One region of the Sphingobacterium sp. UBA6317 genome, then DNA from elsewhere that is predicted to be linked to it. Evidence: riboswitches for the same ligand, from Rfam matches in the RefSeq annotation. Region 1 holds a riboswitch; each other region holds the start of a gene.
The links. A riboswitch is a leader RNA that binds a small molecule or an ion and turns the genes downstream of it on or off. The one in region 1 is predicted to bind S-adenosylmethionine.

Region 1 (4,315 bases):
CCAATCCAGCACATCTGCATTGGCCGTTAATGCATGACAAACCCAGATCACATTGCTGCGATCTGCGTTGGGTTTGCCAAATGTTTCATAACTGATTTGTAAATCAGTAAGCTCTCTTCCATTTTCAAATACAAAAGGCTCCGGGTGCAGATATATATGCTTACTCATTTCACGTTTAAGTTTTAAGCCGAAAAAATCTGATTATTTAATTTTATCAAAAGCTTGTTGTAAATCAGCTTTGATATCATCAATATGCTCTATTCCTACAGAAAGACGTAATAAGCCTTTGAAGACTCCGGCATTGGCTTGATCTTCATCACTCAATTGTTGATGGGTTGTAGCTGCTGGATGAATAATCAATGACTTCGTATCACCAACATTGGCTAAATGACTGATCAATTCTAAGCTGTCGATAAAGCTATTGGCCTTTTGCGCTGCGTCACCTTTAAGCTGGAAAGAAAGTACCGCGCCATAGCCATTTTTAAGGTATTTTTGTGCGTTAGCGAAGCTCGGAGAGCTTTTTAATCCCGGATAGTTTACTTTTTCTACCTGTGGATGCGCCTCAAGCCATTTTGCGACCTCTAAAGTGTTGTCTACATGGCGTTGCACCCGCAAAGACAAGGTTTCAAGTCCTTGTAATAATAAAAATGAATTGAAAGGGGAGAGTGCTGGTCCGAAATCCCGGAGCCCTTCCACACGCGCCCGAATGGCAAATTGAATATTTCCGAATGGTCCGCTTTCACCGAAAACTTCGGAAAATACTAAACCATGATAGCCTTCAGATGGTTCGGAAAATTGCGGGTATTTTCCATTGCCCCAATTGTAGTTTCCGCCGTCGACGATGACACCGCCAATGCTTGTGCCATGTCCACCGATCCATTTAGTTGCCGATTCAACAATCACATTTGCACCATACTCCAGAGGTTTAAATAAATAACCTCCGGCTCCAAAAGTATTGTCGACGATTAATGGTAAGTCATATTTTTTTGCTACGGCAGCAATTTTTTCAAAGTCGGGAATATTGAAACTTGGGTTTCCGATTGTTTCAACATAGATTGCTTTTGTTTTATCATCAATGAGCGCTTCAATTTTATCTGCTTCGGCGTCTGTTGCAAAACGAGCTTCGATGCCTAGGCGCTTAAAAGAAACTTTAAACTGGTTGAATGTACCGCCGTATAAGTTGGATCCCGCAACAAAATTGTCACCACTTTCCAAAATATTATTTAAAGCTATAAACTGTGCCGCCTGGCCGGATGCAACAGCAACAGCTGCAACTCCACCTTCCAGTGCCGCAATACGTTGTTCGAAAACATCCGTAGTAGGGTTCATAATCCGTGTATAAATATTACCGAACTGCTTTAATGCAAATAAGTTTGCGCCGTGTTCGGCATTTTCAAATACAAAAGATGTTGTTTGATATATAGGAACTGCTCTAGATCCCGTAGTAGGGTCAGCGACTTGACCAGCGTGAACCTGAAGAGTTTCGAATTTTAAATTTTTGTTTGAAGACATAATATATCAGATTTTAAGGGTTCAAAAAGAAATTGCAAAGTAAAAAGAGAAGCATACACACCTCCTTGAAGGGTCTGTTAAATCTTTATCCAAGAAAACGGAAATGATTTTTAACAAGCATGGAAGTGCATATGCATACGCATTCGCATCGATACAATTGTACGATGGGTTACACTTTCGCTTATCGTGCGGTTCACTTGTGTTGAACCTGAATTTTTAATGGACTTCAGTAATTTAATAATCATTGTCTTATGTCATTTATATGCTCCAAAACGATATTGTTTTGGACAGGAATTGGCACCTTTTCAAACAAATTGAAGGTTGCCAGTGGGTCATTGAGCCAGTCTCTCGCCACTTCTTTATAAATCAAGACCTACTGATGAAGGGAGGTGTTGATTAGAAATCTTCTTTCGAAGACGACACAAATATAAACTCTTTTTTTATTAAAGCAAAAGAAATGCTATTTTTTAGTTAAAGGAATTTTGAATAACATGCCGATTGGCATCACATATCTTCCGATGAAACCGCAAAAGTAACTGTCAATCGGGTATTATGATTTCTTTAAATTGATCCGTTCTGCAGTTTGATTTAAATCTGTTAGAAGAGGTTTAAGCGCATCGATTCTACTATGGATATCATAGGCGAGGTGGCGATTCGTCTTTTTGCTTAACGATAGCGAAAGGCCCACCAAATGGGAATTGACCTGATATGCGAGTGCCTGAAAATGGTGAATATGTGACCAATCCATCCATTTGTGCTCGGGTTCTTTTTTCATTTGATTGATGGCGTCTGAAAACAGGGCCATAGCGGTCTGCGCCTTTTTACGAGCCAGTCGTATATCAAACGAACTTTGTCGTTCGTCCGACAGACGGTTATTGATGATCTGGAAATAATGCGCGTTGTAAAGGGATACCTCTTTTGCCAGCTGAACCATGCCTGTGCTCTGGCGTACAGGTATCAAGAAATAACCCGCTATAGCCAAGAATGCTCCAATCAGTGTGAAAAGTATTCGGCTGCCTAAAATGAGATTGATGTTGCCTTCGAACAGATTGAGCGCAATTACAATTCCCAAGGTAATGAAGATGACACTGACCATATAATTAGATCGGTTGAACAAAAAGAATCCAAAAAGACCCAATGCAGCTGTGGTTAGGAGTGCTGGAAGAAAATGAATAGAAATTAAGCAGAACACACCAACTATAATACCCGAGAATGTACCGACAATACGTTCTATATTACGGGTTTTTGTCATTGAAAATGCTGGCCTGGCAACAATAGCGATCGTCAGTAAGATCCAATAGGTATATTTAAAATCCAAAAATAAAATACCGATCAATGCACCTGTTCCAAAAAGAAGAGCCATCCGAACCGCAAATCGAAAAAGCGGATTATTCAGATGGAGTTTACTTTTTAGATCAGCGAGATTACGTAATGGTCGACTGATAAATTGTTGGTACTCGCTGGTGTCAATCTTATCCTGAATTTCCTGATTTTGATAAAAAGCGACCTGGATTCTGTTGAGTACATCAATAATTGCTTCGATGTTGCTTATGATCGAACATAATATACCTTTTGCTGGATCGGCCTGTTGTTCTTGAATTTCTTTTAAATCCCGTAAGAGGGCATTAATTTTAAAGTTATTATGGTATAATTGATGTGCATACCGGAACCTCTTGTTGGGTTGTGAAAAGCTATCGATTTCTAACGCTAATAATTTGATTGTGTGACGAATTAAGGGGAGGCTGCCCGTGTCTGCAAGATTTTTGCGAATTGCATCGTAGTCATGATCAAGCGCAATAATTAACTCATGGAGGTCAATTAATCCATAAACCTGACTGAGCCAATAATTGCTTTTATGCCACTGTTGGCTTATGATTTTTTTTTCTCGAAACAGAAGAGACCTGATTTGTTCCTGCTGTTCGCTGATCTGGCCATGAATTTTTCCTACGCGACTGTACGTAATATTCAAAGGAATATCGGGATCGTAAGACTGTGATCGTATCAATAGAAATTGGGACAATCCATGAAAGCCATTAGCCATGGCATGTTTTAAAGAGCGATAAGGTTGTATATAGGCTTGTAAAAGGCTAAAAAAGTAATATATTATGGACCCTGTTGTAATCTGTAAGCTAACCGCAAAGGGGTGTTGTGGGGCCATTCCGATCACAAAACTCATGAGAATCAATGTCATGTTTCCAATTGCAGCATAGCGGGCTCCAAAAATGCCGTATAAGGTGCATATAAAACCGGCTGACGCTAGCACGATAACCAAGGGCCAATGATAGGGAAATACAATAGCTGTAAACAATGATGCAATAAAGAAGGTGGGAATACATACCAGAGCTGAAGAAAGTTTATCTTTTCTGTTGCCAGGAGGATCGGTGAGTGTCGTTAACAACGATCCGACACCGATTCCGATAGCCGTGCTCGCTTGCGCTCCCAATAAATAGATCGCCAAACTTGGCAAAATACTGACGGCAACATTACGTAATGCGTCTCCAGCATGCTCGCCATGCATAAATCGTATCATAAGGATATAAATACGGTAGAGTCTTTTCTTCAATGATACAGTGCTCATGAATCAGTTTACTAATTTTCGATGCAAAAATACAAATATTATGCTTAATATTTTTTGTATACAATTTATTTGTTTTGAATTTTATTTGTTTTTTGAATTTTTATTTTGATTCGATGTCATTTTCCTACGATATGTTTCAGAAGATTCAAAATTAGCTCGCAGGATCCTATCCGCTGTAAAAGCGATTAGCGAAGGATAGGGTTTACCGATATTATTTGGTTGTCT
Region 2 (4,315 bases), on a different contig from region 1:
GAATTAAAAAACAAACAACATGTTGTTTTCTCAAACTTTAAAGAGCAAGAAGACCAATTACGTGCATTGTATCCAAATGTAATTGAAATCAAAAATTCATTCTACGAAACATACATCAAAAGACCGGAGTACCAGAAATTTATCAAATTTTCTGTTTCAAATGAGCTTACCGACGATAATTTGGTACAGGCTTTTATCATGTTAAATGCTTCAAAGGTAGATGATCAGATCAATGGGAAGGACGATAGCACGCGGTTTGTTATCCCCCTAATGGACCCACTGGTCAATCAACAAACAAAATTCCGGGTAGCCACATTACCTCCAAGAGAGAATGCGAAACTTGCGAAAACAATTTCTGATTTGGAAAAAAGATTGGATATCCTCAACAGAAAAAACGCGTGGAGTGGCTTTAATGTATATGATTCCGTTGCCATGCTGGGCGGCAAAAAAGCAGACTACATCGAAGATATTGCTATTGGAATGGAGCTTGCTAAACGTCCATTAAAGGATCGATTGAATGTGATCATCGTTCAAGAACTTATCAAAGAGGAGTTGGCTCAACGCGACATTAAAGCTCCTTTCAATATTGAAATATGGAGCACAAACAATATATTACTAAATAATATTTTAAACGAAGCCGCTTTAAATAACCCAACAAATACAACCAAATACTCAACGGCACTTTTTAAAGGTGATATCGGTGCTGCGCCAGGAAAATTAACCATCTATTTCCCCAATAAAAAGGCGATAATTGCCGATAATATGGGCTATCTGTTGCTGCCCATGCTGGCACTGCTTTTCTTGTTGGTGGGGTGTTTTGCTTATACACTGATTATCATCTTCAGACAAAAGAAAGTTTCGGAAATGAAGACGGATTTCATCAACAACATGACGCATGAGTTTAAAACACCTGTTGCAACAATTATGATTGCCAGTGAGTCACTTAAAGATCCAGACATCAATGCCGACCACAAGCGCGTTCAGAAATTGGCTAATATCATCTACGACGAAAATGTTAGACTCGGAAATCATATTGAACGTGTGCTCGATTTGGCAAGACTAGAAAAAGAAACGCTAAAACTCGACCAGGTAGAAGTATGCATCAATGATCTTGTTTCGGCAGTAACGGATAGTATGCAGCTACGGATGCAAAATATTGGCGGGAAATTCAGTATAGATCTTGCAGCGACCAAGGATGTTGTCGTTGGTGATGAGTTACATTTTTCCAATGTATTTTACAATCTTTTGGATAATGCCATCAAGTACAGCAAAGGAGATTTACATGTCAACATCAATTCAAAAAATGTTGGCGACACCATTGTTGTCACCATAGCCGACAATGGTATTGGGATGAGCCGGGATCACCTGCAAAAGATTTTCGACCAGTTTTACCGTATTCCAACTGGGAATGTTCATAATGTCAAAGGATTTGGCCTTGGCTTAAGTTATGTACAGGACATTCTGAGAAGGCTGAACGGAAAAATTACAGTTAAAAGTGAAAAAGATAAAGGCACGACCTTTGAAGTAATTTTGCCTATTAAAAAATAAAACGTTCCTTTTTTGTATATTTCCTCTTTAAAAAATTTCAAAGGTTGAGGAAGGCTGATTTATCAGCATCAAGGGACATTGGTGAAAATTAATATATTCATTATGCAAAAGATATTATTAGCAGAAGATGATCCTAATTTGGGGGATCTTTTAAAAGACTATCTCGAATTAAAGGGAAAATTTGACGTCACATTATGCACGGATGGAGATGAAGCGATTTCTCAATTCAAAAAAAATAACTACGACCTTTGTATTTTTGATGTCATGATGCCAAAAAAGGACGGATTTACAGTTGGACGTGAAATCAGAAAAACAAACAATACTGTTCCTATTATCTTTGCCACAGCAAAGGGGATGATGGAAGATAAGACCGAAGCCTTTGAGCTAGGAGGAGATGATTATATCACCAAGCCTTTTCGAGTGGAAGAATTATTGCTCCGCATCAATGCTTTGCTGAAACGCAGTGTTCGAGACAAAGAAGAAGAAGTGGTTGCGGATAAATTTGAAATTGGCGATTATTTCTTTGATTATACAAGTCAGCAGATTTCTTACAAAGGACAGATGCAAAAACTCTCCACGAAAGAAGCTGAACTACTCCGCTTGCTTTGCTTAAAGAAAAATGATGTGCTGACCCGGGAAGAAGCGTTGTTAAAAATATGGCATGATGATAACTATTTTACGGGTAGAAGTATGGATGTATTTCTCAGTAAACTTCGTAAATATCTAAAAGAAGATAGCAAAGTTGAAATTGTCAATGTGCACGGAAAAGGTTACAAACTTTTGGTCAGCTAAAAAAAGGGGAATGAAAAATATAGTCATTCCCCTTTTTATGCTACACACGTATTCAAGCGTGACTTACTCGAATTCGTGGATGAAAATAAAAGAACAAAACAATTTCATCCTTAGTAGAATATAAAAAATTGACGCACTTTTATAAAAAATTTGCATTTCAAAAAGAAATGTTCTAACTTAGCGTCGCTTATAGAGAAAGGCAGAGGGAATAGACCCGATGAAGCCTTAGCAACCTGTCCCTTGACAAGGTGCTAAATTCTACCCTACTTGATATGGGAATGATAAGCCGAAGTCACCAAATTCTAGTGTGTCCTTCTCTCTCTAGCAAGAAATATAGTTGAAAAAGAAATATTAAAAACATTCATTATGTTATTGACTAACAATTTAGGTTACCCTCGTGTGGGCGCGTTCCGCGAATTGAAAAAAGCCAATGAGGCCTATTGGGCTAAAAAATCTTCTGTTGAGGAATTATTGGACACAGCAAAAAAAATTCGTGAAGGCAATTGGAAAACACAAAAAGATGCTGGAATAGATTTGATCCCTTCCAATGATTTCTCTTTTTACGATCAAGTATTGGATTTAACCCTCACTGTTGGTGCAATTCCTGCTCGCTACCATTCTTTATTGAATAAAGTAGACAACAATTACAGTTTAGATCTATATTTTGCCATGGCGCGCGGTTTCCAACAAGAAGGAATCGACGTGACTGCAATGGAAATGACCAAGTGGTTGGATACGAACTACCACTACATGGTACCAGAATTCACCAAAGATCAAGAATTCAAATTGACTTCCGAAAAATTCTTAAATGAATACAACGAAGCAAAATCATTGGGCATCGATACTAAACCAGTTCTATTAGGTCCTATTACATACCTTTTGATCGGTAAAGAAAAAGAAGCTGGCTTCGACCGTATCGATTTATTGGATAAACTTATTCCAGTATATGAGCAAATACTAGCTAAACTAGCTGATGCTGGTGCACAATATGTTCAGATTGACGAGCCTTTCTTAGCATTGGATTTAGATGCTAAAGTAAAAGCTTTATATCAACCTACTTTCGAAAAATTAGCTGCAGCAGCAAAAAATATCAAATTAATCGCAACGACTTACTTCGAATCTTTAAAAGACAACGAAGATATCGCAGTTAACCTACCTATCCATGCTTTACATTTGGATCTGGTACGCGGTGAAAATCAATTGGATACGGTATTGGCTAAAGTTCCTGCTTCATTAACATTATCTTTAGGTATTGTTGAAGGCCGTAACATCTGGAAAAATGATTACGAAAAATCATTGGTTAAAATCAAACAGGCTGTTGATGCATTAGGAAAAGACCGTGTATGGGTAGCTCCTTCTTCATCACTGTTGCACGTTCCTTTTGACTTAGACAATGAACACAATGAACAATCGCTACCAGCTGAAGTAAAAAACTGGTTAGCATTTGCTAAACAAAAATTAGCTGAAGTAAAAGACTTAGCCGTACTAGCGGAGGGAGAAGTTGATGCTGAAACAGCAAAACGCTTCGAAGCGAACAAAGCGGCTGCTGAAAGCCGCCGTACCTCTCCATTGATCCACAAACCAGAGGTTAAAACACGTACAAGCAATATTACTGATGACGATGCAAAACGCACTTCAGCATTTGCAGACCGTAAAGCAGCGCAACAAGCGAAATTCAACTTACCGGCGTTCCCGACCACAACTATCGGTTCATTCCCACAAACGAAAGATGTTCGTAAATGGAGAGCAGATCTGAAAAAGGGTGCTATTACGCAGGCAGAATACGATAAAGCAATCGCAGAAGAAACAGAAAACACCATCCGTCTTCAAGAGCAATTGGATATCGACGTATTAGTACACGGCGAATTCGAACGTAATGACATGGTTGAATACTTCGGTGAACAATTGGCTGGTTACGCTTTCACACAAAATGGTTGGGTACAATCTTACGGTTCACGTTGTGTAAAACCTCCGA
Region 3 (4,315 bases), on a different contig from region 1:
AAATAAGACTGCTCGATGTATTTACTGTTCTGTAGCGCTTTGTCGATCATGTCTTTCAGGGACATGCGCAAAGAATCGAGGGCGAAGGTGTCCGAAATAACGCATACTAACAATCCCATGGTTAGTATGCCTTTTGCCCAATAGGGAGGAAAAAAGTTCACGTGTGCTCTATTATTTTTTTGCGTAGCAAACTTAGACACTTATTGGAACTTGGATTTCTTCACAAACGCCAATATGTTACGAAAAAAAGACATTTTTTCATCAATTCAAACAAAAAGACCACTATCTGCCAATAAGCCCTTACAATATCCTTTTTTACAGCACATAAAAAAGGCCTTTCAAATCATGATTTGAAAGGCCTTACTCGATGGTATAATAATAGATTATCCGTATAAGGAATCTTCTATTGCATTCCACAACTGTATTCTTTTTTGTAGCGCAATTTTACTGATCTCTTTCATTTCCGTCCATTTAACCTCATCGTCCTTCGCAAGATCTGTGATCATCTGCATCGCCAACGGTCCATGCTCGTCGCCGTCAAGATCAATATGGCGTTGAAAATAATAAATAAAGCTGTCCAGATTGGCTGTAGGAAAGTTTGTTTTAATTTCTTCCAAAATAGAGGTAAACATTCCCGGAATAAGGTCTTCGCGTCCAAATGTAAATGCAGCAGCAATTTTATGCACCTCGCCCTCAGCAATCACTTCGAATGTAAAATTCAAAAAGTCTTTGATCCGCTTATCCAATGTGGTCGTTGCAATGACATCGAATATGTTGTTCGATTTTTTGGCTTGAGCAATAAATTTGTTGACCAGATGAAGGTCGGCACCCATGGCATCCATGGCGTCCAGATACATCTCAAAGTGGCTCAAACGGCGGCCATCAATGTATTCATCCGATTCCTCAGCCAATACAATTTCGTTGATTAGATAGCGTGTTGATGGATGCTCACTCGCAAACCAAGGTAAAGTCGTACAGGTCAATTTAATCTGTAAAGCTTTTAGTAAAGACATAAAATCCCATACAGCGTACACATGCCCTTCTGTAAAAGAACGTAGATTCTTGATCGTTTTGATCTTACGATACAAAGGGTGTTGCAATAATACCTCGCGTTCGGTAGCAATGTATTCGTTAATTTCCGCAATTCTATTCATGGCGCAAAAGTATTGTCTTATCTCTGTTTTTAAAAGTATTTTCGATGAGATTACAGTAACATGATAAATTTTTCGCCCAGCTATCCGCTTCATAACCAAATCACAGCCAACAACGCGCCTCGCTTTTGACCGCCTTATTCCTGTTGTTAGCGCTCATTTACCCTTAAAAACAAAAATATTTTTATTATAAAAAATAATCTACTATATTTGTAGAGTATTCAGAATTGCATGATGCAATACCAACCGAGTGGAGGCACCGCGGTGGTAAATTAATACGGGTTTCGACCAAAATAAACGTCACAGAACGATTATTTTCCCAACAAGATCTGGATACAGTTTATGGTTTAATCCTTTAAATTTTTAAATTGTATGGCTACTACAACAAATCTTTACCAACACTTACTGGAAAAATTCAGTTATTACTCAACAGATGAACTGATCCAGCTCAACAATGACACGATTTTAGGACAAGGCTGGGGTTCAGCCAAAGCAACCTTTAGAACAGCTTTGATCAGTACGTTCTCCAAAAGAGGACTGGATCTTTCCAACATCATTTCCAAGGAAGACGGTTTTACCTCGGTGAAGCATGTCCCTGTACGCTTGGAACAGAATGTCCTGATTCCTTTACAGTAATCGTTATCGGCAAAAAAAGGTAGGCCTAGCCTACCCTTTTGTCAATGAGTGATGATATTTTAAGGTATGATTGAGTGAATGTGCGGTCTGCCGGGCATCGTCCTGATAGGACGATAAATCTTGGCAGGCTCTGATATCTGCTACATCCACCTTGTTTCTTACTTTGCTGATGACCTGATTTAATTCCGATTTCCAGTTGCCCGGATCGCCAAAATCGTCCACCCAATTTTTGTTGATAAACCTTTTATAGTTCAAAAGCAAAATATACAATTCCTCACCACTACCGGCGCGATTGATTGACGTGCGCCAGTTCTCTAATTTTTCTTTAAAACTCATAACCAGCAATATACAAAAAAATATTTGGATTCCAAAATAGTTGCATTTGAAACGGATAAGGATAACGAGAAATAAAATGATAAAATGATTAAATCTTCGGTGAATTATCTTGGTCATAAAGGAGTGATTCAATATAAATATCATATTATAAAACAGATACATTATGGCCTTTATCCACTTAAAAAATATGCTTGTTATTTCCTTTGCATTGCTATGTATATTGGAGAAAAGTATTGCTCAACAAGGTCGTCACAATAAAAGATCTACGTCTCAGACGACGTTTCGACATGACAGAGAAAACGATTATGTCAACATAGGCAACCGGATCTTCTACAGGGATAAGATGGTCGAAGGTGTCGATGCACGATCTTTCAAAGACCTTGGCAATGCTTATGCAATAGACAACTGGAATGCCTATTATCGTGGCGTTAAGATTAAAGATGTATCGCCACATTCTTTCCAATCACTTGGTTGGGGATATGCCAAAGATAGTTTGAATGCCTATTATCGTGGCGTTAAGATTAAAGATGTCTCTGCGCCCAGCTTTAAAATACTGGATGAAGGATATGCCAAAGACAGTTGGAATGTCTATTATAGAGGCAATCGACTAAAAGATGTATCCGACCAAAGCTTTGTTCTTCTCGGCGATGGATACAGCAAAGATAGCTGGAAAGTCTATTATTTTGGTCAGGAGATAAAAGATGCAACTGCTTTTACATTTAAATATCTGGGCAAAGGTTATGCGAAGGATAGCTGGAATGAATATTATAGAGGAAAAAAATTAGAATAGAAAATAGACCACGGGATTATTCTATTGAATAATTCCAATTTCCTAATACTTTCGGTATCTCCCAGGATTCGGCTTTGGTCTTGTAATTATTAAAGTGACCTTTTTCCCAAGTGGTAATATGGTAACCTTTACAGAACTTACAATAATAAGCCCTTTTGCAGGCATCTTTACCCATCCTGTGTTTGATACGTTTACCATCCAGTTTGTTTCTCATCCGGGATCTGAACTTAAAGTGAAGCATTGCCCATTGCGCCTCAATTAAAGAAGGAAATCCAACTTTACCAGTAGCTCGGCATTTCCAGGTATTGTCCCTTACTTTTTCCATAATCTATCTATTAAAGTTTACCTAATATATTTTATTGCTCTTTTTCTATTGGCACCTGCAACATGACCCATTCCCTGATATGCTTTGCAATCTTGTCGGACACCTCAAAATAGTACCGTCCCTCAAAAGGTATTTTGAGCACGATACGCAATCGGCCCCGTTTCAGTTGCTGGCAAGCTTGGATCATATCCAAGGGTATGGCTTTATCCCGGTCAATCTTCTGTACAAATCCCTTCGTGCTATTGACAACTTCCTTTAAGCTGCGCTGCTCACCACAAGTCAGATTTTCGTCCATCGCAGTTCTTAAATAAAGGCTGACTATACCATTTTTATAAGTAAAAATCCCGATATCCTTACAGGATATCTTTTGGGACAAGATTTTATTATTGAGCTGGAATACCTCTTGCTCCAGATCCATGGATCTGCACATGGTTAAATCTATTTCATCCATGGAATCCACATCTCTATCTTCCCCTGCTGTTTCCAGGATCTCTTTCAGCTCTTCGATGCCCGGAGAAAGCAGCTCAATCTGCTCCTGGAGATCTATCGTTCTTGATTCCTGCTGCAGGATAGTTTCTTTCTGTTCTAAAATCAATATTTTTTGCCTGTGGTAAACAGCCACGTAGAAATAAACTGTATAGGACATGTTCAGGACCAAAATACCGCTAAATATGACCATTAAAGGAAACAGCAGCCATTCATCCTTCGCCTGTGGATCGGGGCCAATGATCCAGAACAATAAAAGTGTCGGAAGTATGCAGCAAAAAAATAATTGCATACCGGCGCGTTTTTCCGGGTTAACCAGCCAGTTCTGCTTTTTGTCCAATATCACGATAGCCAATCGTATATAGAAGAAAATAATCGCTACCATCAATACAAAAAATAGATAGCTATAGGTTACCGGCCAGTCTAAAAGCCATTCCGCCAAGGCGCCCCGATAGCCCAGATACCAACAGAACCCTCCAAAAATGAAAGATGCAATCAACTGCCAGACCCCATCGGGATACTGCACCGTCAATGTTCTATTATCCTGATATCTATTCTTGCTATAACTTTTCATGTACAAACGTCATTTTA

Region 2: it holds a riboswitch for S-adenosylmethionine, as region 1 does, so the genes downstream of both, metE (5-methyltetrahydropteroyltriglutamate--homocysteine S-methyltransferase) here and B3E92_RS10445 (O-acetylhomoserine aminocarboxypropyltransferase/cysteine synthase family protein) in region 1, are expected to answer to the same signal.
Region 3: it holds a riboswitch for S-adenosylmethionine, as region 1 does, so the genes downstream of both, B3E92_RS03135 (5-oxoprolinase) here and B3E92_RS10445 (O-acetylhomoserine aminocarboxypropyltransferase/cysteine synthase family protein) in region 1, are expected to answer to the same signal.

The regions. Positions count from the first base shown of each region.
Region 1 covers NZ_DJTD01000034.1:79,446-83,760, reverse strand. Annotated here, with positions in the region: gene B3E92_RS10450 (homoserine O-acetyltransferase family protein) at 1-168, opposite strand, end outside; gene B3E92_RS10445 (O-acetylhomoserine aminocarboxypropyltransferase/cysteine synthase family protein) at 202-1,512, opposite strand; SAM riboswitch class I at 1,768-1,880, opposite strand; gene B3E92_RS10440 (FUSC family protein) at 2,063-4,090, opposite strand.
Region 2 covers NZ_DJTD01000035.1:176,417-180,731, reverse strand. Annotated here, with positions in the region: gene B3E92_RS11200 (sensor histidine kinase) at 1-1,548, shown strand, start outside; gene B3E92_RS11195 (response regulator transcription factor) at 1,651-2,340, shown strand; SAM riboswitch class I at 2,525-2,628, shown strand; gene metE (5-methyltetrahydropteroyltriglutamate--homocysteine S-methyltransferase) at 2,707-4,315, shown strand, end outside.
Region 3 covers NZ_DJTD01000011.1:121,696-126,010, forward strand. Annotated here, with positions in the region: gene B3E92_RS03125 (TolC family protein) at 1-119, opposite strand, end outside; gene B3E92_RS03130 (DUF3050 domain-containing protein) at 384-1,154, opposite strand; SAM-I-IV-variant riboswitch at 1,364-1,457, shown strand; gene B3E92_RS03135 (5-oxoprolinase) at 1,524-1,787, shown strand; gene B3E92_RS03140 (hypothetical protein) at 1,818-2,123, opposite strand; gene B3E92_RS03145 (DKNYY domain-containing protein) at 2,287-2,913, shown strand; gene B3E92_RS03150 (hypothetical protein) at 2,930-3,238, opposite strand; gene B3E92_RS03155 (hypothetical protein) at 3,270-4,298, opposite strand.